One region of the Paenibacillus jiangxiensis genome, then DNA from elsewhere that is predicted to be linked to it. Evidence: predicted binding sites of a transcription regulator. Region 1 holds the regulator's gene; each other region holds the start of a gene.
What was found. Region 1 encodes LexA, which represses DNA repair genes until DNA is damaged. Its sites were predicted from a motif close to CGAACATATGTTCG; they were not measured.
Positions count from the first base shown of each region.

Region 2: the regulator LexA is predicted to act here: its motif matches at 6,169-6,182, upstream of addB (helicase-exonuclease AddAB subunit AddB).
Region 3: the regulator LexA is predicted to act here: its motif matches at 7,009-7,022, upstream of ACI1P2_RS30000 (YolD-like family protein).

Region 1 is NZ_JBJURI010000021.1:61,451-71,590, forward strand. Features, by position in the region: gene metH (methionine synthase) at 1-2,246, opposite strand, end outside; gene ACI1P2_RS19625 (acireductone dioxygenase) at 2,573-3,115, shown strand; gene ACI1P2_RS19630 (HAD family hydrolase) at 3,268-4,062, opposite strand; gene ACI1P2_RS19635 (hypothetical protein) at 4,131-4,655, opposite strand; gene ACI1P2_RS19640 (DUF896 domain-containing protein) at 4,769-4,972, opposite strand; gene ACI1P2_RS19645 (LysM peptidoglycan-binding domain-containing protein) at 5,132-5,497, opposite strand; gene lexA (transcriptional repressor LexA) at 5,782-6,408, shown strand; gene ACI1P2_RS19655 (hypothetical protein) at 6,615-6,830, shown strand; gene glnA (type I glutamate--ammonia ligase) at 6,975-8,303, opposite strand; gene ACI1P2_RS19665 (MerR family transcriptional regulator) at 8,378-8,791, opposite strand; gene ACI1P2_RS19670 (methionine gamma-lyase family protein) at 8,878-10,131, opposite strand.
Region 2 is NZ_JBJURI010000018.1:1,722-11,861, forward strand. Features, by position in the region: gene addA (helicase-exonuclease AddAB subunit AddA) at 1-2,546, opposite strand, end outside; gene addB (helicase-exonuclease AddAB subunit AddB) at 2,546-6,052, opposite strand; gene ACI1P2_RS17465 (class I SAM-dependent rRNA methyltransferase) at 6,281-7,657, opposite strand; gene ACI1P2_RS17470 (Na/Pi cotransporter family protein) at 7,815-8,810, shown strand; gene ACI1P2_RS17475 (NUDIX hydrolase) at 8,797-9,237, opposite strand; gene mtaB (tRNA (N(6)-L-threonylcarbamoyladenosine(37)-C(2))-methylthiotransferase MtaB) at 9,345-10,140, opposite strand, start outside.
Region 3 is NZ_JBJURI010000051.1:2,145-12,284, forward strand. Features, by position in the region: gene ACI1P2_RS29965 (ribonucleotide-diphosphate reductase subunit beta) at 1-780, opposite strand, end outside; gene ACI1P2_RS29970 (ribonucleoside-diphosphate reductase subunit alpha) at 1,176-3,509, opposite strand; gene ACI1P2_RS29975 (MTH1187 family thiamine-binding protein) at 4,101-4,430, shown strand; tRNA gene ACI1P2_RS29980 (tRNA-Thr) at 4,485-4,556, shown strand; gene ACI1P2_RS29985 (CBO0543 family protein) at 5,069-5,608, opposite strand; gene ACI1P2_RS29990 (hypothetical protein) at 5,649-6,107, opposite strand; gene ACI1P2_RS29995 (hypothetical protein) at 6,121-6,846, opposite strand; gene ACI1P2_RS30000 (YolD-like family protein) at 7,079-7,414, shown strand; gene ACI1P2_RS30005 (hypothetical protein) at 7,560-8,096, shown strand; partial or broken gene ACI1P2_RS30010 (hypothetical protein) at 8,330-9,451, shown strand.

The DNA of each region.
Region 1 (10,140 bases):
TCAGGTGGTACTTTTATACCCAGATTAATGATGCGGTAACCGTTATTGGAGAGAATGATTTCAACCAGGTTCTTTCCGATATCGTGAACATCCCCTTTAACGGTGGCGAGAATAATTTTACCCTTTACCGAGCTCTCGTTCTTTTCCATAAATTGTTCAAGATGCGCAACGGAAGTCTTCATCACTTCAGCGCTTTGCAGAACTTCAGCGACAATCAGCTCATTGTTGTTAAACAGCCGCCCAACCTCTTCCATGCCAGCCATGAGCGGACCATTGATGATTTCCAGCGGCGCATATTTCTTTAAAGCCTCATCCAAATCCGGAACAAGCCCCTCTTTGCTGCCCTCTACCACATAAGCGGCCAGACGTTCTTCAAGCGTCAGATTCGAGACCTGCTTTTTCTTTTCTACCTTTTTGTCCCGGAAAGCCGCCACAAAGAGCGCCAGAGTCTCATCATTCGTATTGTAAATGAGATCCTCCGCCAACTTCCGTTCATGCACCGGAATGGAAGCATAGCGCTCCAGCTTCTCCGTATTGACGATGGCATAGTCCAGCCCGGCTTTGGTACATTCATAGAGGAACACGGAATTAAGCACCTCGCGCCCGGCTTCCGGCAAACCAAAGGAAACGTTGCTGATGCCGAGAATGGTGTGCACGCCCGGAAGCGCCTCTTTAATGAGACGAATGCCCTCAATGGTCTCTTCGGCCGATCCGATATATTGCTCATCTCCCGTTCCAACCGGGAACACAAGCGTATCGAAGATCAGGTCTTCAGGAGAAAGGCCGTACTTGTTCACCAGCAGGTCGTATGACCGTTTGGCTACCTCCAGCTTATCCTCCCTTTTAATGGCCTGCCCTTGCTCATCAATCGTGCCGACCACAACGGCCGCCCCATATTTATGAATCAAAGGTACGACCATCTCAAATTTTTCTTCCCCGTCTTCAAGGTTAATGGAGTTAATTATTCCTTTTCCTTGCGTATATTTCAGGGCAAGATCAATTACGGCAGCGTCTGTCGTATCGATCATGAGCGGCACCTTCACTTTGTTGACGACAAGCTTCAGGAAGGCTTCCATATCGTACGCTTCATCACGGTCCGGGTCCTGTACACAGATATCCACGATGTGCGCTCCGCTCTTGACCTGCGCACGGGCGACTTCCGACGCTTCCTCATATTTGCCTTCCACGATCAGACGCTTAAACTTGCGCGAGCCGAGAACGTTCGTGCGTTCCCCTACCATATAAGGGCGGTTGTCCTGCTCAATGTAGACCGTTTCAATGCCCGCAATCGCTGGCGGATGCTGCCCGCGCAGAGGACGGGGCGGGTACTTTGCCATTTCGTCGGCCATCGCCCGGATATGGGCGGGTGTCGTACCGCAGCACCCTCCAGCAATGTTCAGCCATCCTTTTTCCGCGAATCCCCCCATTTTTCTCGCCAGCGATTCCGGAGATTCATGATACTGGCCGTTTTCATCCGGCAGCCCTGCGTTAGGGTAACAGCTGATCGCAGAGGAGGACATGTCTGCCAGTGAGCGGATATGGTCCCTCATAAATTCAGGGCCGGTCGCACAGTTCAATCCGATGGAAACTGGGCGCAGATGCTCCAGTGATATATAGAAAGACTCGATATTTTGACCGGCAAGTGTTGTGCCCATAGGCTCAATCGTACCGGAAATCATCAAAGGCAGTTCAATTCCGCTCTTGGCATACGCTTGCCGGATTCCGATGCTGCCTGCTTTTACATTTAATGTATCCTGTGACGTTTCAAGCAGCAGCAGGTCCACCCCGCCCTCAATGAGAGCCAGCGCCTGCTCCTCGTAGCTGTCAACAAGCTCGCTAAAAGTTACACCGCCTGTAACAGACAGCGTTTTCGTTGTTGGTCCCATAGCCCCTACCACAAACCGGGGTTTGTCCGGTGTCTGGAAGGCATCCGCCGCCGCACGGGCGAGGCGGGCTGCAGCGAGATTGATCTCCCGCGCTTTATCTGAAATGTCATATTCGGCAAGGACAACCGAAGTAGCGCCGAACGTGTTCGTTTCAATCAGATCCGCCCCTGCCTCCAGGTAGTGCTCATGAATCCGTTGAATGACGTCCGGTCTCGTCAGCACCAGCATTTCATTACAGCCTTCGAGCTCCTCACCCCCAAAATCCGCCGCGGTCAGCTCCTCCTGCTGTATCATCGTGCCCATGGCACCATCGAGAATAAGTATCCGCTGCTGTATTGCATGCTGCAAACTTTCTTTCATTGCCCTTGTTCCCCCTCGCAAAACGTTAAATCTTAGTTTAGCAGAAACGCTTCCACTTGAATACATACAACTGTGATATTTAGAATCTATAGTATTCAACAAAACTGAACAATTCTATAAGCCGGAAGAGAAAACTTTCTCATATCACAGTCAGTCTCCGTATACGCAGGTCCAATTCATACTTATAAGCGGTATCCTCTGTACGTTCTTTATAATCACCATGATATAATGGATAAAATATATCAAATTCACATCGACAGGTGACCCAATATTCGCTATAATGCATAATTAATATGATAATTCCAAGTGGAAAAGAGGGAGAAAAAATGGCTGAGATCGTAATCCGCAATACGAATGAACGCATCAGCGATGAGGCTGCTGTACAGGAATTTCTGGCCAAGCAAGAAGTACTGTATGAGAAATGGGATATCAGTAAGCTCTCTGACGAGCTTAAGGAGAATTTTACTTTATCAGATGAACAAAAAGCCCGGGTTCTGAGCACCTTTGACAGCGAAATCAAAGACCTGGCCGCCCGCCGCGGGTATAAAATTTGGGACATTATCACATTGTCCGAAGCGACTCCGAACCTTGAAGAGCTGCTGGCCAAATTTGAAAACATCCATACCCACACGGAAGATGAAATCCGGGCGATCGTAGGTGGCAAAGGCATTTTTATCATTAAAGGCGCCAGCGATCTCGGGTACTTTAATGTGGAATTGTCGCCTGGCGATGTCATTTCCGTACCGGAAGACACACCACACTTCTTCACTTTGATGGAAAATCAGAAGATTGTGGCTGTCCGTCTCTTTATTGAAGAAAACGGATGGGTGGCACACAACTATGATGATCCGACTTTCGTTAAAGCTTGAGAAAAACGTCTATCGACATACATTCACCGAAGAAGACCGCGTTTGTAAACAACCCTGTTGCAGTCTATCCAGGCTGACAGCAGGGTTGTTTTGTCGGTGAGCAGAAATTGAAAAACCGCCCGGCGCGCATTTCGCGTCCGGACGGTTAAAGATCAGGATAACGATTGAATTACATTCTCGAGTTCAGCAAGATGCCTGATTTCAAAGTCAGGCTGAATGCTCTCCGTATTTGTCTTGCTGTTCCGGTTTACCCAAACCGCATGAACCCCAGCTGCGAGCGCACCTTTGATGTCCGTCGTCAGCTTGTCGCCAACCATAACCGCCATGTGCGGATCAATCCCGAGCAACCCCAAAGCATGTTCAAAAATGGAGGGATCAGGCTTACCTTTGCCGAACGTGCCCGAAATGACGATATGATCAAAATAAGGGATCAACCGTGGCACTCCGTCCAGCTTTTCCTGCTGCAGCGAAGGAGATCCGTTCGTCAGCAGCAGCAGCTTATATCTGCCCCTGAGCTCGTCAAGCACCTGGAATGTTTCTTCATATACAAATGGGCGCGCTCTCCGTTCAATCCCGAACTGTTCGGCAAGTCTGCCTGCCAGCTCTTCATCGGCTACCCCCACCTTTTCGAGTCCTCTTCTCCAGGATTCCTTGCGGTATACAGGCGCCAGCTGTTCCAGCTGCCGGAATTCGGGCTGATCTCCGCCGGCAAAGGTTGCCCACAGGCCTTCAAAAGGATTAATGCCTATCATTTTGGTAAAAGGAAAGGTTTCATAGGATTCATAAAGTAATCTGGCCTCTGTCCTTACCGCTTCCTCCAGCTTGACCGGATCCACACCGGTTGCCTTGGAGGCCGTCTGACATACGGCCGCAAATGCTTCCTCAACACTGCGCTCATCCCAAAGCAGCGTATCATCCAGATCAAACATTACCGCTTGAATCGTCATCCCGCTCGTCCACTCCTTCATTCAATTAACCTGATGGCTGCTGTATCCTGCTCCCCGCATGTGATTACTTATTTATTTGACCCTTTCGCTTGAAACGAAAGCTGATTGGCGGTTGCAAATTTCTCAAGCCGTTCCGCGATGGAATCGGTATCATAACGGCCCAGTGTTTTATTAAAAACCCAGTTGCCGCCTTTGCCCTGCTTCTCAACGATAACATAACCGGACTGAACCTGGATGCTCTTGATCTGATCCGCAGGCATCGAACGCTCCCTTCCGCCCTTCAGCGTATATAGCGTGTTTTTGCCAACCCGCAAATACGGACGGCGGAGAAAAAATACGAGCGCAAGCAGCATATAGAGCCCAAACACAAGCCAATCCATGCCCCTCATGCCTACCTGTGTCCATAACATGGTCAAGACCAGATACAGGACGGACAGACCCGCCAACATAATCGGAACCGTTACATTACGCCCATAATATGTATCACCGGCATTTCCCGTGCTGCTGCCGATCGGTTGGCCCCCCTGCTTTTTACGCTGCTTGTTCACCTTCTCCATGTTTTTGCGAATTTTTCTTTCAAATGAACCAGCCATATGCACATTTCCTTCCTCTAAATAGTAACGGTTATATAGTGACGGTGCCTCCGCCCGGGCCGCCAGCAAGTGGACCGGACCAAAGCACCGGCTGTATATCGTTATAAATGTATTTAATGCTTCGGTCCTTTGCCATTGTCCGGCTCGTCATCCACAAGCTCGATGGATTCCAGCTGCTGCCGGAAATTTCGGCGGATGTTGCCCAGGTAAATTTCACGAAGCTCGGCTCTTTCCTTTGTTTCGGCTTCGGTCAGGCCCTCTCCTTTTGCTTTGCGCGCCAGCTCATTAATGCGCGCCACCAAGCTGTCAATATCCAAATTTTGTCCCCTCCAAATACGCAAAGATACTATACACTTTGACACGTTAAAAAGAGCTTGTCAAGGTTCCCCCGCAAGCTCCGTTCCATTCGTTCATATTCGTCTCAATCCCATATGTTGAGAACTATATATATGATTCGGCTGCAGTAGGCAAATCCCTCAAAATTCCGGCAGCAGCAGCACATCCCCTGCCCTGATTCCGGAGCTTTCGAGCCCGTTGATCCGAATAATTCCTTCTATATAAACTCTCGTATCCATGTAGTCCGGTTTATGCTCCTGTGCAATTCCCCACAACGTATCCCCCGAAAGCACAACCACTTTCTCATCAGATGCATGTAAATCGGACGAACCTGCAAATACTGTAAACAGGCCGGCAAAAGAAATCCAGAGCACAATTACGGCAACGAATAAACGAAGCATGCTGACCAGTGAGCTTTTGTTCTGCACAGCAGCTCTTCCGTCCGTGTGTCCGCCCTGCACCACTGCCGTATTATATATGCTTTGATAGGAGCTGTATTTTAACATGTTAACAACCTCCAAACATTTGTTCTTGTTTATTTCGAGAACACTATAACACGAACACATGTTTTGTTCAAGCAAAAATTAGAACACAAGTTCTCTTTTTTTCGCTTCCAGATTTCACAAGAAAAACGCAACTGTAAAAGCCCGGTTTACGGCTGTACTGCTTGCTGTCACAGCAGACATTCTGCCATGCAAATTGTTTGCCGACTTTCAGAACTTATGTTTGTACGAACGGAAGTTCTATGTTATAATTTTCCCAAACGTTACTTAAATGGGGTTGATGGGACATGTCTAAGATTTCCAGCAGACAGCAGGCAATTTTGGAATTTATACGTAATGAGGTTCGCTTAAAGGGATATCCTCCCTCTGTAAGAGAGATTGGAGAGGCGGTTGGACTTGCTTCCAGTTCTACTGTCCATGGGCACCTGGACCGGCTTGAGAAGAAGGGGCTAATCCGCCGGGATCCCACCAAGCCGCGGGCCATCGAGCTGCTCGGCCAGGAGGATTCGGATCAGACACATATGTTCAGCTACACGGTAACCCGCGTTCCGGTGGTCGGCAAGGTAACCGCAGGCATTCCGATCACGGCTACGGAGAATATTGAGGATTATTTCCCGCTGCCTCAGCAATTTGTCGGTGATGACAAGATGTTTATGCTGTCTGTTGTAGGGGACAGTATGATTGAAGCAGGCATCACTAACGGGGACTTTGTCATTGTAAGACAGCAGCAAACGGCCAATAATGGAGACATCGTCGTGGCGATGACCGAGGAAGACGAAGCGACCGTGAAGACCTTCTACAAAGAGAAAGATCATGTTCGGCTTCAACCCGAGAATCCGAAATACGAACCGCTCCGCTTGACCAAAGTCAGCATATTGGGCAAGGTAGTCGGTTTGTTCAGGGATTTTCACTAGCTCATATTAGACCTAAGACACCCCTGCAATTTGTGTGATCGAGCATAAATTGCAGGGGTGTTTCTGTCTATTCAAAGTTAATGCCAATGAGCGGTTGATTCTGCTTCTGTGCGAATGCTGATGAATGCCTGTCGTCAGGCAATTGTCCAGTCAAGCGCGGCTAAATGGCATATGTTATATCAACATATCCGAAAGGAGTTGTCAGAATGTCTTTTTATCCAACAGCAGGGCCTATCGTCTACCCTCCGATTCGATTCATCAATGATCGCTACTTTCCAACGGTCGTTCCGGTAGTTCACCCCATTGAAGTGATCAACCGCTGCCATCCGGTTCCAGTTCCGCATCATGTATTCCCTGTATCCGTGAGAAACGACCCAAGCTGTTACATCTGCTCTGTAGGCAAAAAAAGAAGAGGCCGCTAAGCAGCCCCTTCCAAATGTGACGAATCACAATCAAAAGCCTTGGACGCTCCAAGGCTTTTTCCGTTCGACATTCATTTGCACGTTTATTTTCCATCACCAAAAAAGATAAAGCCCTCAGCGCTGGCGCGCCAAGGACTCTCCTCCTTAATAAAGAGTCAAATACTGATCTCTCTCCCATTGGTGAACCTGCGTGCGGTACATATCCCATTCGATCTCTTTGAGCTCGTAGAAGTATGCAAGAGCGTGGTCGCCAAGAGCATCGGCAATGACTTCGCTGCGCAGCAGCTCGCCAAGTGCCTCTTTCAGATCAGCCGGCAGGCTGGCGATTCCTTCTTCTACCAGTTCTTCTTCCGTCATGACATAAATGTTGCGGTCGATTGGAGCTGGCAGCGAAAGCTCACGCTTGATACCGTCCAATCCCGCTTTAAGCATAACAGCCAGTGCAAGATAAGGGTTCGCAGCAGGGTCCGGATTGCGGACTTCAACGCGGGTGCTCAGACCGCGCGAAGCAGGTATACGAATCATCGGGCTGCGGTTGCTTGCAGACCAAGCTACGTAGGACGGTGCTTCATAACCAGGCACCAGACGTTTGTACGAGTTCACAGTCGGATTCGTAATTGCCGCCATGGCACGGGCATGCTTCAGAATACCGGCCATATAATGACGGGCTGTCCGGCTCAGGCCGAGCTTGTCATTTTCATCATAAAAAGCATTCTCGCCGCCCTGGAAGAGCGATTGGTGGCAGTGCATACCAGAACCGTTTACACCAAACAGCGGCTTAGGCATGAACGTTGCATGCAGGCCATGCTGTCTGGCAATCGTTTTCACCACGAGCTTAAACGTTTGAATCTGGTCGGCTGCTTTAATAGCGTTGGCATATTTGAAGTCAATCTCATGCTGCCCAGGCGCCACTTCGTGGTGGGAAGCTTCGATTTCAAAGCCCATCTCTTCCAGGGTCAGCACGATTTCACGGCGGCAGTTCTCACCCAGGTCTGTAGGGGCAAGGTCAAAGTATCCGCCTCTGTCATTCAGCTCTTCGGTCGGATTGCCTTTTTCATCGGTTTTGAACAGGAAAAATTCAGGCTCAGGCCCCACGTTCATGGACGTAAAGCCCATTTCCTCCGCTTCCTTCAGCACTCTCTTCAAAATGCCGCGTGGATCTCCTGCAAAAGGAGAACCGTCAGGCATGTAAACGTCACAGATAAGACGCGCAACGCGATCCGTGGCTACCCAAGGGAAAATGACCCAGGTGTCCAGATCAGGATATAAATACATATCGGATTCTTCGATACGCACATAACCTTCGATCGAAGAGCCATCAAACATCATTTTGTTATCCAGTGCCTTCTCAAGCTGGCTCACCGGAATTTCCACGTTTTTGATCGTGCCGAGCAAATCCGTAAACTGCAGACGGATAAAACGCACATTCTCTTCCTGCGCAATGCGGAGAATATCTTCTTTAGTGTAACTCAATGTAACCTCTCCTTTTATCTGTTATGTGTGGACGATATTCAAAAGGATTTTACATCAGAAGCAAGACGATTGCCTCACTTATTATTAAAAAAGCGTGAAAGCTCCCCTTGAATGAGCGATACCTGTCCCGGTCGCTTGCCCGCCACCAGCTGCTGCTTCAGCAAACGGTGCAGCTGCGTATCGGACAGCTCGCGGCGCTTGACCTCCGTATCGGCCGTGATGACCGTTGCCTCCTCGGATTCCTTGCTGACAGGGTTCATCACCTGCTTGATTCCTGCTATATTTACACCTTTTTCGATCAAAGCTTTAATTTCAAGCAGCCGTTCCACATCATTAAAGGAAAACAACCGCTGGTTGCCTGAGGTCCGCGCCGGAACGATCAGGCTGTGCTGCTCATAATAGCGAATCTGTCTTGCAGACAAATCAGTAAGCTTCATCACAATCCCTATCGGGAACAAGGCCATATTTCTGCGAATTTCGTCACCCATCGTTTCATCAACCTTCCAGTGATCTTTTCTACTGACCCCATTGTACATTTACCTGATGTAAAATGTCAACGGCGTGTTAGGTAAACTCACAGTAAATTACGGTCCTTCATCGTTTGCAGGGCCTTTAACACCCCGAATTTGACGTGCGAGTACGTTAGTCCGCCCTGCATATAGCCGATATACGGCTCCCGAATGGGTGCATCTGCGGACAATTCCAGACTGCCTCCCTGTATGAAGGTGCCTGCCGCCATAATAACAGGATGCTCGTATCCCGGCATATCCCATGGCTCTGGCACCACATGACTGTCTACGGCGGCAGCCTTTTGAATCCCCTGCACAAAAGCAATCAGATGCTCCGGCCCGTCAAAGGACACGGCTTGAATCAGATCGGTCCGATGCTCGTCCCAGGCCGGCTTGCTTGTAAAACCGATGGCTTCAAATACGGCGGCAGCAAAAATGCTGCCCTTCACCGCCTGTCCCACGAGCGTCGGAGCCAGAAACAGGCCTTGATAAATGCTGCGTGTCGTCCCCAGCATTGCTCCAACCTCGGCGCCAATTCCCGGTGCCGTCAGCCGGTACGCGGCCAAATCGACGTACTTTTTGCGTCCGCAGATATAACCGCCGGTTTCGGCAATGCCTCCGCCCGGATTTTTGATGAGTGAGCCTGCAATCAGGTCCGCTCCTGCCTCGGTAGGCTCCATCTCTTCCGTAAATTCCCCGTAGCAGTTGTCGACGAACACGATCAGATCACTGCGGATCGCTTTGATCCGCCGGATCATCTCCCCGATCTCCGCAACAGAGAAAGAAGAGCGCCAGTCATAACCGCGGGAACGCTGGATACCGATGACCTTCGTTGCAGGCGTAATGGACGACTGCACCCGCTCCCAATCAACTTGCCCATTCGCCGTGAGCGCCGTCTCGCGGTAGCTTACGCCAAAATCCTGAAGCGAGCCCGTTCCGTCCCCCGGCGTCCCAATAACCTTGTGCAGCGTGTCATACGGACGGCCTGTAATATACAGCAGTTCATCACCTGGACGCAGCACACCGAACAGCGCCGTTGCGATCGTATGCGTACCTGACGCAAAATGAGGGCGGACCAGCGCCGCTTCCGCGCCAAATACGAGGGCATACACTTCATCCAGCACTTCTCTGCCGCGGTCATTATAGGCATATCCGGTAGAACCGGCAAAATGAAAATCGCTCACCTGGCGGCTCTGGAACGCCTCAATGACCTTCCATTGATTGTGGTCCACAATCCGGTCAACCAGCTGCAGTCTGTCTTTGATCTTTGCTTCCGCTTCTTCTCTGATGCGTTCAATTTCCTCTGAAAATAAGGCCATTCCCTCTCA
Region 2 (10,140 bases), on a different contig from region 1:
TCCGTGGAGACACTCGACGGCCCCAAATCCCTGCCGTTTTCGCGCAGCCTGGAGATGAATGTCAGGAAACGGAACAACCCCCGGTTTGCTGTCGTCTGCTCGTATTGAAGGGCACGTTCATATAATGCCTTCAGATTGTTCTGGCGCTGCACTCCTCCGGGCAATCCCCCGTTCCAGTCCAGATAGCCTGTGTCTTCATACACCCGCCAGATCAGGCCGCTGAGGCTGCCCTGAACCGCCTCCTGTCTCCAAGCCTCAAGCTGGTCCAGAAAACGCTGCAAAAGCACGATCATTCTCGTTTCGGCAGGGTCGATTCCCTGCTCCTGCGCCGCCTTCTGCACGGATTCAGCCGCCCCATGGCTCTCCGCTGCGCCATGCCTGCCTTCTGCGGCGGCCGCCGCTTCCGCCGTGGCCGCCACAATCGCTTTGGCATTCCGTCCTGCAGCCGCCATAACTGCGTCATAAAAAGAGCCGTTAGGGCGCTTCACCCTGATCCGCGCCAGCTCATCCTCTGTCAAGCCGACAATGGGCGAACGAAGCACGGACGCAAGCGGGATGTCCTGGCGCGGGTTATCTATCAAGTGCAGCAGGGACAGTGTTACCTCGACCTCGGTCGCCTTGAAGAAACCTTTCGTTTGCTCCCCGGCTGCCGGAATGCCGGCCAGACGCAGTTCCTCCACCAGCAGCGGAGCCCATACCGCCGCCGATCGCAGCAGAATGACGATATCGCCGTAGCCGGCAGACCGCATCGTTTTGAGTCCCTTATCATACACCTGCAGCGCCGGTCCGGTATCCCCGACAATTTCCCGGATGCGGCCCGCAATCAGCCGCGCCTCCAGCTGCGCCGTTTCCAGCTCCGCTAGCTCTTCTTCCGGGGTGGCAGTCCCCTCCTCGACTTCATCCGTCTGAACAGAGGGACCCGCTGCTCCTTTATCAATTAGAATCAGCTCCGGCTGATAAGGGCTCGGGCTATCTGCGGAAGTCTCCGGAAAATCCGCTCCGTGCACCAGCTCTGCCCGCTCATCGTAATCAATCTCGGCCACATCGGCGCTCATAATCTGGCGGAACAGCAGATTGACCGCATCCACCACCTCACGGCGGCTGCGGAAATTGCGCGCCAGATCAATCAGCAATCCAGGCTCGCCCTGTTCGCCAAAACGGCGGTACTTGTCCAGGAACAAGCCGGGCTCGGCCAGTCTGAAACGGTAAATGCTCTGTTTGACGTCGCCAACCATAAAACGGTTCCCTGGCTGCGAGCGTGACAGCAGGCGCACGATGTCCTCCTGCACCGTGTTCGTATCCTGATATTCATCCAACAGCACCTCGTCGAACCGTGCCTGATACTCCAGCGCAGCATCCGAAGGAAGCAGCTGCTCCGGCGTTGAATCCGGATGGCGCAAGATATGCAGACAATAATGCTCCAGATCCCCGAAATCGACGAGACCCCTTCCCTGCTTTTCTCTGCGAAATCTCTCCCCGAACGCAATAACAGTTTCCGCAAGCTCCTCCATCAGCGGAGCAGCCTCGTTCAGCTCGGCAAGAAACTGCTCCGGCGGCCGTCCAAAAAGGGATGATTTCAAATCAGTCAGAGCTTTCTTGGCCCGCTCTCGCAGCGATTTGACTCGTTCCTGCAGCTCCGGAACGGTCTGATCCTTTTTGACAGGCTTCAGCTTGCCGAAGGCTGCCGTTTGAAACGTGTCATACAGCCGTTCCCAGGGCTCATGCTCAAGCGTATGCTGAAGCCCCTCTACCATTTGCATTTCCTCCGCAAGTGTCTGCGCATAAGGTGCGGGTCCTCCCGGCAGCATAGCTAGGGCGTGCGCCTGCTCCAGCAGACTGCGTACGCCGCGCAGCTCAAGCCGTGCATCAGCGATGATGCTGTAAGCCCAGGAAGTCTCCCCCAATTCGGCAACACTGTCTATGCGGAAAGTGGCAGCCGTCTTCCGCAGCCAATGCTCCGGCCAGGGATGGCTCTGTGCGAAGTCATACAGCCGCTGTACCAGCCCGTATACCGCGTCATCGGTCCGCTCTCCGCTGAACCAGTCCACCATCAAGCGGAATACGCTGCCGTCAGGGTGTTCGCCATAATTCTCCTCGAATAGCTCCTCCAGCAGCTCCTGCCGCATCAGCTCTGTTTCATGCTCATTCATGATCCGGAAGCCGGGATCGAGCGGAATCGCCTGGTAGTGGCGCCGGATCACCTCCATGCAGAACGAGTGAAGCGTCGTAATAGACGCCCTGCCGAGCAGCGAGAGCTGACGCCGCAAATGGTCGCTCCCTGGATTGTCCTCCAGCGCGCGTTCCAGCGCCTCGCGGATTCTGTGACGCATTTCGGAGGCGGCAGCCTTCGTAAAGGTCGCCACCAGCAGCCGGTCTACACTGAAGCCCAGCTCCGGATCGGCGATTTTGCGGATAATCCGTTCGACCAGCACCGCTGTTTTGCCTGAGCCTGCCGCCGCTGCCACCAGCATGTCGTCTCCGGACTGCACGATGGCCTGCCACTGCTCGTCGCTCCAGAAGCTGCCTTCCGGCTTGGGTATGTGCATCACTCCGTTCTCCCTCCTTCATTTTTGTCCAGCATGTCCCACAGCTGTTCTTTCCCCGGCTTCGCCAAATGTTTGAACCTGCTCCCTTCCAGGCTGTCGTCAAATTGGCATACCGGTCTGTAGGAACAAAAATCGCAGGCGGTCTCCTGCAGGATGCGGTAAGGAACGATATCAACCTCACCTTCCGTCATCCTTGTCCCGATATTCCGAATATTGCTGCGCACGGTGGAGAGCAGCGATTTCCACTGCTCCGGACTCGCCACCGCCGCACTGCTGTAAAAACCGCCATCCGCCTTGACCGCCACGGGCAAAATGGCCGAATGGCCTTTGTCCAGCTCCGCATCCATTTTGGCGATGACGTCACGGTCGGCCAGCAGCAGGCCCTTCATCTTAAACCGTTTCAGCAGCTCCTGCTCCGCCTGCCCGGCGCTCATGCCGTTGGCGGATTGCAGCAGCGGATTATGCACATGGAAATACAGGGTACCGGCCGGATAAGCAGGCTCTCCCAGCCATTGCTCCGCGCCTTCCAGCAGCACGTCCAGATAGGTCAGCATCTGCAGGGCAAGACCGTAGTAGACCTCGTGCAGCTTCAGATCCTTATGGCTTGATTTATAGTCAATGACCCGCAGCAGCAGGCCCTCTTCTCCTTCCGCCACATCGACCCGGTCAATTCGCCCGATCACTTCCATCACCACGCCGTTCTCCAGCTCAAACGTCAGCGGGGGCAGCTCCTTGCCCGGACCGAAGTCCAGCTCAAGACCGAGTGGTTCAAAGCTTCCCCTGCGGGCATGTTCGCCCAGAATGAGGGAGGCCCGGCCGACGATATCTTTCAGCTTGCGGAAAATATAACCGTAACGCTTCGAGCTCAGCAAAATTTGGCCCTGCAGGCGCGGCGCCAGCCGGTCCACGGTCGTCTCCGCTTCCTGCCGGCATTCCTCCGGACTGAGGCTGCCCCAGCTGCGGTTGTCTGCCTTAAGGCGAGCTGCCATGCTTCCCAGGGCCGCGTGAAACAACTGCCCGATGTCCGGCGCCTTCAGCTTATAGACCTGGCGCTCCTTCAGTTTCAGTCCGTGGGACGCAAAATGCGAAAACGGACAGGCCACAAAACGCTCCATTCGCGACACGCTGGTCCGCAGCCGCTTGCCGTACAGGATCCGGCTCGTCTCACGCCGCAGCGGCTGGGCCCGGTTCTCATAGAACAGAGAGGTCAGCAGGTTTTCCAGTTTCACCCGATTCTCTCCGCTGTTATCCGCATACCAGTTGTAGACCTCCCACCACGGCTCGGCAATGTCCGCGCCGCGCAGCCACTGCCGCAGCTGCACGATAAGCTGGGACAGCGCTTCGGGTGCATGCAGCGCATATTCAGACTGGTCTGTCCAATCCGTTCCCGGCAAGGGCTGGCTGAGCAGGGGCTTTTCCTTCAGCCCCTTGAACATCATGCGCAAATGTCTGATGTATTCCGACGGCAGCAGCGTTCTGCCCTCTTCATCGGCGACCGGATAGCTGACCCACAGCTTGCGTCCCGCCGATGTCATCGCCGTATACGCGAGAAAACGCTCATCCAGCAGTCTGCGTGTCACATCCGGAGCAAGCGCGACTCCCTGCTCGGACAGCCTGCTGCGTTCCTCCTCGCTGAGCACGCCTTCCTCCTGGGGCACGGCGGGCATGACACCTTCGTTCACACCCAGCAAGAAGGCATACTGAATGCCGCTGACCCGGGTACGGTCAGGACTTCCGACCAGCACCTGATCCAGCGCTGGCGGAATAAGGGCCAGCCGGTATTCCGCCAGCCCCGTTTCCAACATGCCTGCAAACAGCTCGAACGGCAGCTTCTCTTCGCCCACCAGCTCATGGATCTGATCCAGCAGCTCCAGCACGGCATCCCAGATCTGACTGTGCTCCCGCGCACGCTCAGGTTCTCCCTGCTCCTGCGCATAACCAATCATCAGATCCAGCTTGCTGCCTATACCCGCGTCCTCCAACAGGCGGTATACCACCTCGCATTGCTCTCTGGCGGTTTTGGCCCTGGACATCCTTTTCTCAAAGGCGTGCAGCGGCACAACTACAGCCGCCCGGCACCGCTCCATTCGCTCCAGCGTTTCGTCACGGGCCTTAATACGCTCGGTTTCCTCCATCTCCAGCGACAGGTTTGGCACGGCCTGCCAAGGTCTGCCGTCCGTCCAGCGGCTGCCCTGAATGCCACAGGCCAGCACATAATTCTCCAGCTCGTCCATGCAGTCGCGGGTCACACTCCCGTCCGGCGGAAGCAGCAGATCGGTCTTTACCGCCCGGAACACATCCTCATAACGCCAGCGCCTGCGCACAATATCCAGCGAAGCACGCACAAATTCAATCAGGGGATGATGCAGAATATCCCGCTTCTGGTCAATAAAGAGGGGAACCTCGTGTTTTGCGAACAGAGGCTCCAGCAGATGCTCATAATCAGCAGGATTGCGGACGAACACGGCCATGTCGCGGTAGCGCACCCCTTCCTCACGCGCCAGCCGCCTCATTTCGCGGATCGCCCCTTCCAGCTCGGCGCGGCGGTCTGCTGCGGCATACAGCTCCATGCCGGCCGGGGGCTCAGGGGATGCCCAAACTCTGCGCCGGTCAAATCCGGCTTCCAGGTGAGCCAGCTCCGGACATGAGGCGAAGCGCGGCAAAATCTCGGACTGCAGCTCCTCAACACGGACGTCTATCCCCCGCTCACGGGCCATGCCCTGCAGCTTCACATATACCGAGGCCGTCGGATGAAACAGGTCCAGCTCATGCGGCAGACGGTCAGGCTCATATGCCCGGTCCAGCGTCAGGGACACCGTCAAGGAAGCGGAAGACAGCAGCAGCTGTTCGATCACTTTATATTCCTGCGGTGTAAATCCGCGGTACCCGTCCAGCCAAACGTCGGCTCCATCCAGCCAGGCAGAGTGCGGAAGCTGGGCGGCCAGACGCATCATCGTATCCTCGCCATCCAGATACAAGGGGGCCAGTTCCTGCTCGAAATCCCTGTACAGGGTCAAAATATCCTGAATTTTGCTGTTCAGAATCGGCGAGCCCGGTCCGCCCTGTATCCGTTCCAGCTGCTCAGGCAGGGAGGCTGGATTCTCACCGTACCTTTTAAATTCGGTGAACAAGGCGTTCAAACGGTCGACAAACCCGAGCTGGTCGCCTGAATCGCGGAACACCTGCAGCTCGTCCTTTCTGCGGCGCACGATTTTATAAAGCAGCATTTTCTTGCCTTCTTCCGTCACGGGGGTCCGGGCCGCGCCTCCTGTCTCCTGCATGACTCTGTAGGCGAGACGGCGAAAGCCTAACACCTGGGCGCGCACGCTTCCCTTGATTTCACGTGATGACAGCAGAGCGTGCTCTGTATGGAAGGTTGCCTGTTCCGGAACAAGCAGAATAAGCGGCTTGCCTTGCGGCTGCTCCTTCAGCTTCCCAATGATTTCCTCGCGAATCCGCGTCGTTTTGCCGCTGCCCGAGCGGCCGATCAAAAAACGGAGTGACATCAGCAGTCTCCCTCCAACTCTATTTCAGCATGCTGCTTGGTGATGTAAGGATTGACGTAAAACAGCATGCGACAGTTCGTTTTGAATAACTATAAGTATATCACAACGCTGCCAAAAGAACGTATGTTTGGATGAAAAAGCAAAGCAAAAACCCCTTGAGCAAACAGGCGGCAGCCTGCCTTTCAAAGGGTGCTTGCGATTTTTTCCTTCAATTTCCTTGTTGCATCTTTACATCCGGGCGCGGCTCCGTACCTCGAAGATGGCAAATTTCAGGTAATGGCCCTCGTCCACTCCCAGGATTTGCGGATGGTCTTTGCCTGCGGCCCGCCATTCTACAAGGCGCAGTATCTTACCGGCATCCGCCGCTGCTTCCTGAATCGTATCCAGAAAAAGGTCCGGTCGCATATGGTAGGAGCAGCTTGCCGTGACCAGATACCCGCCTTCGTTGACGAGCTTCATGCCGTGCAGGTTAATGTCCTTATATCCTCTGCATGCGCCCTTGACAGCGCTTTTTGTTTTCGCAAACGCCGGCGGATCCAGAATAACAACGTCAAAAGTCCGGCCTCCCCCGGCTGCCAGCGGCTTGGAGGTATCGACCTTTTTCTGCCCTGCCTCTGAGCGCTGCGCCCGCTCCTCCGTTCCCTTGACCTGCTCCCGCAAGTATTTGAATGCATCTTCGACCACAAATTCGACCCGGTCCTCAAAGCCGTTCAGACGCACGTTTTCCCGCGCACTCTCGATCGCATGTTCCGAAATATCAAGGCAGGTAACCTTCTTGGCCCCGTATTTGCAGGCATTCAGAGTGAAGCTTCCCGTATGGGAGAAGCATTCCAGTACGGTTGCTCCGTCCCAATACGGGAATTCCACGATTTTGCCGCTTTTATTGACAGGTCTTTGCACCTGCTGTCCGTCGACTTCGACCGTCTGCAGCGTAATGCCGCTTCGTGCACCCCATCCCTTTATAAGCGGAGCGATAGAAGCCCGGTTTTCGCGCTGGTCGAAGAAATAGCCTGTCTTCTGCCCTTCCACGATATCCACTTTGATGAGAAGTCCGTTCTCCGAAACGGTGACATGGCGTGGGCATTCACCGTAAAGCGAGCCTTTGCGCTGTTCCAGCCCTTCAAGCTCGCGGATGGACACATCACTGCGTTCATAGATCCCGGCAGGCCCGAACACCTCGACCAGCGCCGCGGTGATTTCCTCCCGGCATTGATCCATGCCAAGCGTAAGCAGCTGCACCACCAGCACATCCTTGAACCGGTCCACGATCAGGCCTGGCAGAAAATCCGCCTCCCCATACACCAGCCTGTAGGCATCCCCCTCAGCAATAAAGCGCTGACGGTGCTTCAGGCATTCGCGGAACCGATCTGTAAAAAAAGCTTTGTCCATCCGCTCCAGAGGCTGATAGGACACCACCCGCACGGTAATTTGTGAAGCGGGATTATAATAGCCGGACGCCAGGAAGCGGCCCTGGTGATTCAGAACGGCCACCACTTCTCCAGGAGACGGCTCGCCTTCTACAGATGCAATTTCGTTTTTAAAAATCCAGGGATGCCCCTGCTCCAGCCTTTTCCTGCGGCTGCGATCCAATATAACTGATGCCACTGCATTACACTCCTCTGTTTGCAAAAAACGGCGTCTGTGCCGCTTTCCGGTATATTCGCTCATTTAACCTGTCATGGTTGTCCGTACTGCCGCATATACGTGGTATAGCCGTTTTTTCAATCAGAACAGCGAATTGGATGGGAAAGGAGATTCCCCCGTGTTCTTTCATGTGATACTTCCTCTGACAGGCGGTCTGCTCGTTTTCCTTGGGGGCATGAAGCTGATGGAAGCCGCCCTCAGACAGCTGGGCGGCCCGCTGCTGTCCAGCTGGCTGAATCGCGCCACAGCTTCCCCCTTGAAAGGGCTTCTCTTCAGCTCCGGTCTTACCGCCCTGCTGCAAAGCAGCACGGCCGTCACCGTACTGACCATCGGGCTTGTCAACGCCGGGCTGCTCACCTACGGGCGCACGCTCGGCATTATCCTGGGCACGAATATCGGTACCGTCGTCACGACCGAGCTGCTCGGCCTGCAGCTTGGACGATGGGCCATGCCCCTGCTTGTCACGTCGCTGCTGGCCTGGACGGTGTCCGTCATCCTCGTGGAGCGCGGAGCACCTTTCCGCGCCGGTCCGCCGCGCCGGCTGCTTGCCTTTCAATATGCCAGTCTTGCCTGCGCCGGCTTTGCTCTGCTGCTCGGCGGCATCCGGGTCATGCAAGCCATCGGCCCCTGGGTCACTGACGCCGGTATGTTCCGCTGGTTCCTTGAACGCTCCGAGGACAGCATGTGGTGGGCCTTCACCGCCGGCGCCTGTCTGACGGCCATCATTCACAGCAGCGCCGCCGTCATCGGCACCGCTATCAGTCTGGCAGCGGCAGGCGCACTCCCGGTGGAGGTCGGCATCGGGATCGTGATCGGCTCCAATGTTGGCACCTGTGTCACCGCCCTGATCGCCGCCATTGGCGGAAGCCGTGCGGGTCACTTTGTAGCCTGGTCGCACACCGGACTCAACATTGCTGGCGCGCTCCTGTTCATGCCTCTCACCGACCAGCTGGCACAGGCAGCCGCCTGGATGTCCTCCGGCGCGGGAGCCCAGATCGCCCATGCCCAAACCTTGTTCAATGTGATCTGCTCCCTTGCCGTTCTGCCTTTATGCTATTTGCCGTTCTGGGAGCGAATGGGCTCCCTGCCGACTGTGCCGCCTACTGCACGGTGATATTGAGCAGGGCAAGCCCCTTACGCAAAATGGCGTCGTTATTGTCATAGCCGCTCTCTCTCTGTCTGCCCCAGGCTGCCTGGGGCTCGTACCACTCAACACCCTTGATTTCTTCTTCCTGGGCCTTCAGCGTTCCGTCTACGGCTTCAACCAAATAATAATGGACCTCTTTGTCCACTTCGCCGTATTCCGCATGCTGGTAAGTATAAGCAATGATATCGACTTTATCCGTAATGCGGCCCGTAATCCCCGTTTCCTCCAAAATTTCGCGCAGCGCGGTCTGTTCAACCGTTTCGCCCGGCTCCATCTTGCCTTTGGCAAGCGATATTTTACCGTACCGGTCTGTAATGAGCTGGATTTCAAGCGTCCCATCCTCACGGCGGCGGTATACGACTCCTCCTGCGGATATCTCTTTTCTGGCGGCCATCTCTAGTTCCCCTTTCTTTGTACAACAAGGACTTCATCCCCCCGGAAGACGGAAAGACGAAATCCTTGCAGTCTCTTCTATAGCTCAAAGTGCCTGATGACCGGTTCTTACAGCGCAGTCGGCAGATCCGCGTCCATGACACGGACAAGCTGTCCTCTGCTTTCGTTGACGCCCGCTTCAGTCATTTTGACGCGGACAACCTTGCCGATCATATCCTTGGAGCCTTCGAACACCATCTGGATATAGTTGTCGCTGTAGCCATGCAGCAGCCCTTTTCCTTCGGAGCCCTTATGCTCTCCCTCCGGAATCACTTCAAGCACCTGGCCTACGAACTTCTGCGCATAGGCAAGCTGCATCTGCTCGGAAAGGTCGATCAGTTCGTGCACGCGCGTGTTCTTCACTTCCTCGTCGACCTGGTCCTCCATCCGAGCGGCCGGTGTGCCGCTGCGTTTGGAATACGGGAAGACGTGCATTTCCGAGAAGCCGATTTTCTTCATCAGCTCATAGCCGTTGCGGAACATTTCGTCCGTTTCGCCCGGGAAACCGACGATGACGTCCGTCGTAATCGCCACATCCGGCATCGCCTTGCGGATCATCAGCATTTTGTTATAAAACTCTTCGGTTGTATATTTGCGGCGCATCCGTTTCAGCACGGTATCGTCTCCGGCCTGCAGCGGGATGTGGAAATGGCGCACAAGCTTGCCGGAGCGGTTCAGCACATCCAGCATTTTCTCGTCAATCTGGCTCGCTTCGATGGAGCTGATGCGAATGCGCTCCAGCCCGTCCACCTTTTCAAGATCCCACAGCAGATCGGACAGGTCGTAATTCTCCATGTCGTCGCCGTATCCGCCGGTATGGATGCCTGTCAGCACGATTTCCTTGTAGCCTGCCTGCACAAGCTGA
Region 3 (10,140 bases), on a different contig from region 1:
CCAGTTCGTTTCAAGCTCCACGGCACGGTCGATCGTTTTGTAGACATAATCAATATTCTCTTTCGTGTTCAGCTCAGGGAAGTCGGCGAGCAATTGCTTGAACACTTCCGCGAAGAAATAGCAGTGCTGATTCTCGTCACGTTGAATATAGGAAATCATTTGGCTGGTACCCATCATCTTCTGGTCACGCGCCAGGTTGTAGAAGAAGGCGAACGTGCTGTAGAAGAAAATGCCCTCCAGAATCAAGTCAGCGACCAGAGCATGGAAGAAGGTTTGTGGGTTCTGATCGTCCCGGAATTCCTGATAAATTTTCGAAATGAACGTATTGCGCTCCAGCAGCACCGGATCATGCTTCCAATATTCAAAAATCTCCTTCTGCTCCTGCTCGGAGACAAGGGAGGACAGCACGTACGAATAGGATTGGTTATGAACAACCTCCTGCTGGCCGATAATGGCCGAAATGGCCTCCAGGGATGAATCGGTAAAGTAACGCTTCACGTCGCCGACAAACATCGTCTGCATGGAGTCCAGCACCGCCAGCAGCCCGATATTGATTTTAAAAGTACGCTGTTCTTCCGCATCAAGAAGCGGGAATTGCGACGCATCCTTGGACATCGGAATTTCGTCCGCGATCCAGTGGTTGAGCAACAGCACCTTGTACAGCTTATACATATGCGGCATACGGATATCGTTCCAGTTCAAAATGCCGGAGCATTCGCCTTCGATGATGCGGGTGGAGCGGTTGGGGGCTTCCGTGTTAAAAATCTTTTGCAATTGCATGGGAGGCTCTCTCCTTTAAATGAGCTTGATTTATAGTTAAAGCTTTAAGCTTTTAGTTCAAAAAGGAAACGTAAAAAGCAAGCCCCTCTCCGTTGTAGGAAAACAGTAAAGAGGGAGCCTTGCTTTCATTTATGTTCAAAACGATTGCTCGTATGATTCTATTTGCTAATGTCTGTTACTCGTTTAATCGGATTACTCATATAGTTTGTTACACGCATGATCTCTTTACACGTATGATCTCTCTCGCAATTCTAGATTAACTTACATGCTGTGAATAAACTCTCCCCACCAAATTTGCGGGGGGCCAGGGGGCAGCGGGCCCCGCTGGGGTCCCCCTTGGCCAAGGGGGATTTAGGGGGATCGAAAAATCCCTTTATAAGATCTAAAGGCTAGGATTACGACGCACAGCTTTCACACTCTTCAATCGTCAGCGCACGGCTGCGGACATAATACGTCGACTTCATGCCGGATTTCCATGCATGCAGATGCAAGTCAAGGAACTCGGTAGCCTTGATATCCGGACGGACGTACAGGTTAAAGCTTTGGCCCTGGTCGATATGACGCTGGCGTGCGGCTGCCATATTAATGGACGCATGCTGGTCTACCAGGAACGCTGTTTTGTAGTACCAGATCGTCTTTTCGTTCAGATCCGGCGCAGGGTTGGCAATCTTGTAGGTTGTCTTCTCCTCATACGAGAGCAGCTCGTACAGCGGATCAATGCTGGCGGTCGAACCGGCAATGATCGAGGTCGATCCGTTAGGCGCGATGGCGAAAAGCCAGGCGTTGCGGACACCGTTCGTTTTCACCTGTTCGGCGAGCTCCTGCCACTCGGAAGCCGTTACGAACTTGCCTTCACGCGTGCCGTCCGTGTAATGGCGGGACGTGAAGTAATTCCCGTTCTCCCAGTCGGAGCCTTCGAACTTCGCATAACGACCTTTTTCTTTGGCCAGCTCCATGCTGGATTTGACAGCAAGGTAGTTGATTTTCTCGTACAGGTTATCGTTAAATTCCACCGCTTCTTCAGATTCCCAGCGGATGCCCTCAAGTGCAAGCAGATGGTGCAGACCGAAGGTACCCAGGCCTACAGCACGGTACTGGCTGTTCGTATATTGGGCTTGCAGTACTTCAATGTTGTTGATGTCAATAACGTTATCCAGCATACGCACCTGAATCGGCACCAGACGCTCCAGCACTCCGGCAGGCACTGCACGTGCCAGATGGATGGAGTTCAGGTTGCAGACCACGAAATCGCCAGGGATTTTGGAGATGACGATCCGGGTTTGCCCGTCCTTGGTCACAAGCTCTTCTTTCTCCACCACGGTAGGAGATTGGTTCTGCATAATCTCCGTGCACAAGTTGGAGGAGTAGACCATACCGTGAGCGCGGTTCGGGTTCGCACGGTTCACTGTATCGCGATAGAACATGTAAGGCGTGCCTGTCTCCAACTGCGATTTCATGACGCGCTTCATGATATCGATGGCCTGCACCGTGATACGGGGCAGCAGTGGATGGTTGACGGCCTCTTCGTATTTTTCACGGAAGGAGCCTTTGCCCTGCTCTTCATCATAAAAGTCTTCCAGCCCGAGCGGACGGCCGTTCTCATCGGTCCAGCCCATGATTTTCTTCACTTCGTGAGGACAGAACAGGCTCCATTCACCACGGGCTTCCACACGCTCCATGAACAGGTCAGGCAGACACACGCCGTGGAACACGTCATGTGCACGCATGCGCTCGTCCCCGTTGTTCAGCTTCAGATCCAGGAACGCCAGAATATCCTTGTGGAATACGTCCAGATATACGGCGATGGCTCCTTTGCGCGTACCGAGCTGGTCTACGCTGACGGCGGTATTGTTCAGCTGGCGGATCCAAGGGATGACGCCGGAGCTGGTATTTTTGTGGCCACGGATGTCTGAGCCTCTGGCACGTACTTTACCAAGGTACACGCCGATGCCGCCGCCCATTTTGCTCAAGCGGGCCACGTCGGTATTGGAATCGAAGATTCCTTCCAGAGAGTCGTCCACCGTATCAATGAAGCAGCTGGAGAGCTGTCCTGCCACTTTTTTACCCGCATTGGACATTGTAGGGGTAGCAGCGGTCATGTACATATTGCTCATCGCCCAGTAAGCTTCCTTGACCAGTTCCATGCGTTTCTCGGCGGGTTCCTTATGCATCAGGTACATGGCGATGACCATGTAACGTTCCTGCGGCAGTTCCATGACCTTCCCGTCGAAATCGTTGGCAAGGTAGCGTTCGGACAAGGTTAACAACCCTATGTAATCGAACAGGAGGTCATTCTTCGGTTCAATGTATTCCGCGAGCTCGTCGATTTGTTCTTTGGTGTAGCATTCCAGAAGCTCTTCGCGGTAAATTCCCTTTTTCACCATTTCGGTAATCAGGGGGTAGAATGCGCCGTAAGGCTCGTCCGGGTAGGATTTATAACGACGGTTAGTGGCAGCCTTCTTGTACAGCGAAGTCAGCAGGGAACGCGCGGCGGCGTATTTCCAATCCGGTTCGTCCTTGCTCACCAGTTCAAGGGCGGACATGATGAACGCGTTGCTGATTTCATCCCCTGTCACTTCGTCCCGGCGCAGCTTGGAGTTCACACCGCGGATGAGGCGGTCCTTATCCAGCTTATCAAGTCCCTGCAGTACACGGTCGGCATAAACGGAAATCCGCATTTCGTCAAAAGCAAGCTGACGATTATTGGGTTTAATTACGAGTTGTGGCATGGATGATTCCTCACTTTCATTTTTCTTATCACTAGGGCGGGTATCGGACAGTGATGTCTGCGGTTTGGGAAGAACTGCAGTGGTGATGCTTATGATGAAAAATAACCTGGGAGCGGAAGCCTTGCTTGCATGTAGATGATGTGTCGCGGATGCCCCGGACGGCCCGAGGGAATCCGTTTTACAGGGTCGAAGGGCAGCGGTCCGGAGAGAAAGTATATGAATCAGTCGACACAAACCACCCCAAACAGCGCCTGGCTTCAGGAAAACGGCTCTGCTTCAGGGTTGTGTCGAATCTTGGCTTCCGTACTACATTTAGGTGCTGCCTATATACTTTAACCCAATATATTGTATCTGTAAACCAAAAAAATGAAAATGACGCAGGCTCGATTATAGCACATGAAACCAGTTTTCCGCAAAGGAAAGAGATTGGTAACGAGACGAATCGACGTAATTAGGCCGTATGGACGAGTATGATGAAAAAAGACGCATTTTTAGGATTGATGTATTTGAACTGGGGGGAGCCTGGCTGGTAAAATACATGTAAAACATGCCGGCTGTGGCAAGTGCCGGAAAATCGAAGGAGGCAGGAACATGGCTATCGCGGAAGTAACGGTCATCCCAATCGGGACAGGCAGCACCAGTCTCAGTACCTACGTCGCGGAAATGCAGCGCGTGCTGCATCAGCAGAAGGGGATTTCCTATGAGCTTACCTCTATGAGCACGATCATTGAAGGCACGTTGGACGATGTATTTACCGCGATTGCGGCACTTCATGAAGCACCTTTTATGACAGGGGCGAAGCGTGTCTCGACATCCGTCAAGATTGATGACCGCCGTGACAAGGAATCGTCCAGCGTGCTGAAGCTGCAGTCGGTTGCCAACAAACTGGCATATTCTGATAATGGCATCAAACCGTCTTGATTTTTATGTCCAGAGTTGTATAATCAACTATTGTCAGCCGGTGTTATCGGCTCTGCTGGTGTAGCTCAGGGGTAGAGCAACGCACTCGTAATGCGTAGGTCGGGGGTTCAATTCCCTTCACCAGCATACTTACATATTTATGCACGGCGCGGCTTTCCGGTTTTCAGAGGCCGTGCTTTTTTATTGTGGCGGCAGTTAAGGAAATCTAGCCCTGAATAATCAGGAAGTGCAGCTTATCGGGCAGCCTCTTGTGAAAGATTCGAAGCGTTCGGCAATTACACAAAAAAATAAGCCTCGGGACCTGCCCGAGGCTTGTTTATGCTATAAATTGGATTGGACAACGGGTGGGAGTCACGGCGCAGCCTTCTGTAAAGGAGGTGATTGACGCCATGACTGCTCTTGGTGCTTCGTAACAAGCGCAAAACCCACCGCTAAAGGGTTAACCGGCCTTCGGTGGGCTTTGCTGCACAGATAAGCAAGTGCGCGCTGTGAGGCACACCTCGTTGTCCTGGGGGAGGGTGGCGCCTCCCTTATTTCTGTTGTAATGTTACCACACCGAAATTATTCAGGCAACGCCTTAGAACGCCAAGGCCTTCGGAATCACCATACGAAGCCCTTGGTTTGATTTTTTCCAAGCATTATTTCAGGTGTTTAAGCAGCTGGTACACACCAAGCCGGATCATGGCTATGGTGATGATAAAACCAAGGAAGCTGAACGTATGGTTCCATGGAGCATTATATTGGTAGGTGTGCATGTATACAAACAAAGGCTCAAGAAGATATGAAAATATGGCTGACACCACAACCGTTGCTGCCAGGAATGTGCTCCATTTTCGGAAAAATTGGCATAGAAACATGAAGGTAACGGGAAAGACCGCGAAATCAGCCGGGAGGTACTGTATAATTACAGGAGTTATTTTTATCGGATACCCCCATAAGTTATAAAAAGTGCCCAGACTATCGAGTGTGTCGGTCACTACCATAGTTGCCAAGCCAACGGTGATAAGCTCTCTTCCCCGTTCTTTATCGGCATATTTCCACCAAAGTATCCATGGAACAATGCTGGATACCAGCAGAAGCCACCACTGCCAGGTCCCCAGTGAATGCGTCAGCCAATCATTCGTGCTTACGATCTTGAGCGTTTCCTTTGCTTTTTCGAGATCATGATGTGAGGTCACTATTCAATCTCCATTCATCGGCTTCCTGTTATGTAATCGGCTAATCGTTCAGCTTTCCAACACCCAGCGCATTATGGTGCCAACATATTTCTTCGATGTCTCTCTCCTGGGCCGCGTCACAATTGACCATGATGATTAATTCAGCGTTGCCTTTGCGGGCGCTGATTTTATAGCCTCTTCGTGTCAGAATAAGCCATTTGATGGCAAATCCGAGCACGCCCCCGGCAATCAGCCCCATGAGCGCCCAAATAATAGGGCCCAGAGGCAATACAAAACCATATATGGAGCCAAGCAGCATCAGGATGGTGCCGAGCACCAGCGCAAGATCGATCATACTGTGGCCATCGGCATGATGCATCGTATCGAATAATAAGAGCTGCTCGTTTCTTCTGTCCAGCGGAATGGCAGCGATCTGCTCCCTGGGGATGCCATAATTCTCAATTTCCGAAACAAGCAGTTCTGCATACAAAGAATGCTGGCAAGCTGCAACAATGTACACCTGGAGATCCCCTCTATACAGGTTTTTTAAATGCTTTGCTTTGATAATTTTCCTTCAAATACCTGGCCTGAGACAGCTTGAATGCCTTGTTTTCTTTTGCTGTGTCATGATACCCGAAATACATGGAGAACGTGATAATGGAAGGGATGAACAGGAACCATGCGGGCTGCAAAACATTCCTGGCCTGCTCAAAGTCTCCTATGGCTGTATAATAAATTCCCTCAAACCAATGTGAAAAAACAGCTGTGATGCCCCAATAGGTAATGGCAAAAATAAAGATCGGGGTTCTGGTCACAAAGATGGCCCCTGTCCCCGGAGTAATAAAGGACCAAACTAAACCGAGGCTCGGACTTGTGACATCCATGAAGTTCCTGTTCAGATTTGTTATTTCTGAAGCGGATGTATTCTGAGTGTATCTGTACGATAATAAAAACAGCTTGTTCTGATCGACCGTTCGCCGGTAACTGTCGTACATCGCAAAAACGTAAACGCCAATATATCCAAAAAACCATCGTATGTTGATCACACGTTTGGCTTCTTCAAAATCACCAAGCATGCTGAAATAGATGGCATCATTGATATGCGCCATATGGTTGACTATAAATTCAAAGATCACGAGCACATAAGCCGTTAAATTAATTCCTAATATGAAATGGCCAAATCCGGGGAGCGCTGCCGACCACCATAATGGAATCCACGGGCTGATGTGTGTTTGGATGTTCGTTCCGTTGCTGCTCATCTCTAATAGAGCGTGGTACCTTTTGGCTTTCCCTTTGACTCGCATAAGCTCACCTGTCATTTTTTTCTGGTGTTAGCGTAGCCCATTTGATTTGGGATTATTCGGCTGGAAGGAATGACTTTCGGGAGGGCCGCGCAAATGGTGAATATTTACGTTGGATAAAGAACGTGTGTTCGTATATAATAAGGACAAACATATTACCTTCATTCAATCGGCATAGGAGGATGACACCATGGGCAAGAAGCTTGAAGCCAACGGGCTGTTTGAGAGTTCACGCATGATGCTGCCCGAACACAGGGAAGCCTATCAGGCGTATATGAGGGAGCAGGAGAGACGGGGGAAGCCGGCTCTGGATGACCAGGAAATGCAGCGGATCGAACAGGCGCTGATCGAATCCTACAACCGGCGCATGCCGATTACCGTGGTTGTGTTCAATCCCTTTGATGATGAAGAGCTGCGCGGGATCGTGACCAATGTGAACACAAGCCTCCGGGAGGTCAAGCTGGTCCGTGGGGATGAGGATTACAGCTGGATCAAGCTTGAGGAGATTATTTCGGTCATTGCATAACAAAACATCAAACAAACCTCGGCCCGGCAGGGAGCGAGGTTCTTTTTTATGCGCCTAGTTTTTTCAAAGTTCCGCTATTGCCCATGCCTACAGATAACAGGGGTGAATAGATTATCGCACACCCAAAACAAAGGAGTGGTTGATTTTGTCACAAGCCAATTTGCCAAACATTACACCAACGATCGACATCACAAGAGAAGATGCGATAAACCTGATCATTGCGTCCATTGCAATGGAGGAACTGGGATTAAGCCACATTCTGAATGCCGAGGGAGAGAAGCTGCAATACGTGTTGGGCACTTTGCCGGGCGTATCCGCACCGGCCGTGACGCTTAGTGACTTGTTGGCGGTAAATGACAGCATCCGTAAAACGCTGAAAGAAACGACACGGAAGGACTGGGTGCTCAGCAACAAATTAGAAATGGCTTTGTGCGCTTCCGAGGACCCGAAAGGCCCAACAGGACCAACGTGTGTAGAATACATTCCTCCTCTTTGCGGCGGCCCCATACGATGTCTGCCAATCAATTATGATGGTCCAGTGCCATGTGTAGACATTCCAAACGGTCCAACATGTTTTCCAGTCCCTAACCCCAACTGTACCCTGATCGCCGGGCCAGAGGGTTATACTTGTGTGTCTGAGGATCAAGTCCAGGCAATAGTGTCAGCAATGCCAGGTTGCTAGGCTAGGCGGTATAACGTTCAAATGGCAGTGTGCAATGACGCGCGATGGCCATGGCCGTTCAGTTTGGCCATCGGCGTCTTCATCTTCCTGCAAAAATAGATCGTGAAAGGCGCTGCCGCCAGGCCACTTGAGCCTATTTCGGGATAAAATGCGGAAAACAAGCGAATGCCCGTCACCCCGGAACCCAGTGAGGAATAGATTGGGAGTAATCCAAACGAAAGGAGAGATTGTTATTGTCTCAATCTAATCTGCCTAACATTACACCATCGATCACCATCACAAGAGACGACGCCATATCTTTAATTGTAGCTTCGATAGCCATGGAGGAGTTGGGGCTCAGTCACATTCTGAATGCCGAAGGTGAGAAGCTTCAATATGTACTGGGAACCCTGCCTGGTGTGTCAGGACCGGTTGCTTCCATCAGTGATATATTGGCTGTAAATGACAGCATTCGCAAAACGCTGCAGGAAACGATCAATAAAGACTTTGTATTGAGCAACAAATTGGAAACAGCCCTGGACGCCACCAATCTTGTGGGGCCAACCGGTCCTCCAGGACCACCGGGACCAGCAGGAGGACCAACCGGTCCAGCGGGTCCGACAGGAGCGACTGGAGTAGTAATAGGCATTACCGGTCCGGCAGGACCAGCGGGGCCAGCGGGTGAAACAGGAGCGAAAGGACCGGACGGAGCGACAGGAGCAGACGGAGCAACAGGACCGGATGGAGCAACGGGTCCAGATGGAGCAACGGGTCCAGATGGCGCGACAGGAGCAGACGGGGCAGACGGAGCAACAGGACCAGACGGAGCAACAGGACCGGACGGAGCAACAGGACCGGATGGAGCAACAGGAGCAGATGGAGCAACAGGCCCGGATGGAGCGACAGGTCCAGATGGAGCAACAGGCCCGGATGGAGCAACGGGTCCAGATGGAGCAACGGGTCCAGATGGCGCGACAGGAGCTGACGGACCAGACGGAGCAACAGGACCGGACGGAGCAACAGGCCCGGATGGAGCAACAGGCCCGGACGGAGCAACAGGCCCGGATGGAGCAACAGGCCCGGATGGAGCAACAGGCCCGGACGGCGCGACAGGTCCGGATGGAGCAACAGGAGCAGACGGAGCAACAGGACCGGACGGCGCGACAGGTCCGGATGGAGCAACAGGAGCAGATGGGGCGACAGGTCCAGATGGAGCGACAGGTCCGGATGGAGCAACAGGCCCGGATGGAGCAACAGGCCCGGACGGCGCGACAGGTCCGGATGGAGCAACAGGAGCAGATGGGGCGACAGGTCCGGATGGAGCGACAGGCCCGGATGGAGCAGCGGGTCCAGATGGAGCAACAGGCCCGGATGGAGCAACAGGCCCGGACGGAGCGACAGGACCGGACGGAGCAACAGGCCCAGACGGAGCGACAGGAGCAGACGGAGCAACAGGACCGGATGGAGCAACAGGAGCAGACGGAGCAACAGGCCCGGATGGAGCGACAGGTCCGCAAGGTGAGACAGGAGCAAAGGGTCCGACGTCATTTTTTATTGGTCACGAACATAATGCGAACAGAATCAAATGCATCACAGGCTGAGGCGGGCCATCGCCTAAAGAGTGATACAATTTGTAAAAAGATTTTCTGATAGTCTACTTGAGTAATTGCAAGATAAGAGCAAGATCGTGGATACATAAAAAGGCTTGAGCAGTAAGCGTAGAGACTAAGGACTAAAGTTTCTTTTGAAATGATTCTGTACTCCTGACCAAGCATTAGGAAATAACGCCACTTCATAGGGATAGAGACTTTAAGAAAAACAGCAGGGTAATCGACTACACAAAAGCTTATATTTTTTTGGCCGGGACAAGGCAGCTTATCCCTTTCACAAGTGTACTTGACCAATCTAAGAAAACGGTTACGAAAATGCTGGAGACCTGCGTCAGATCAAGGGATTTCGGTTCTTCGTGAAATTTACACGTTAAATAAAAAAACATGATTTCCCGGCGGGTGATACGGGCCCGATGGGAACGACCGGCCCAGCCGGTGCAAGAGGCCCAGCCGGC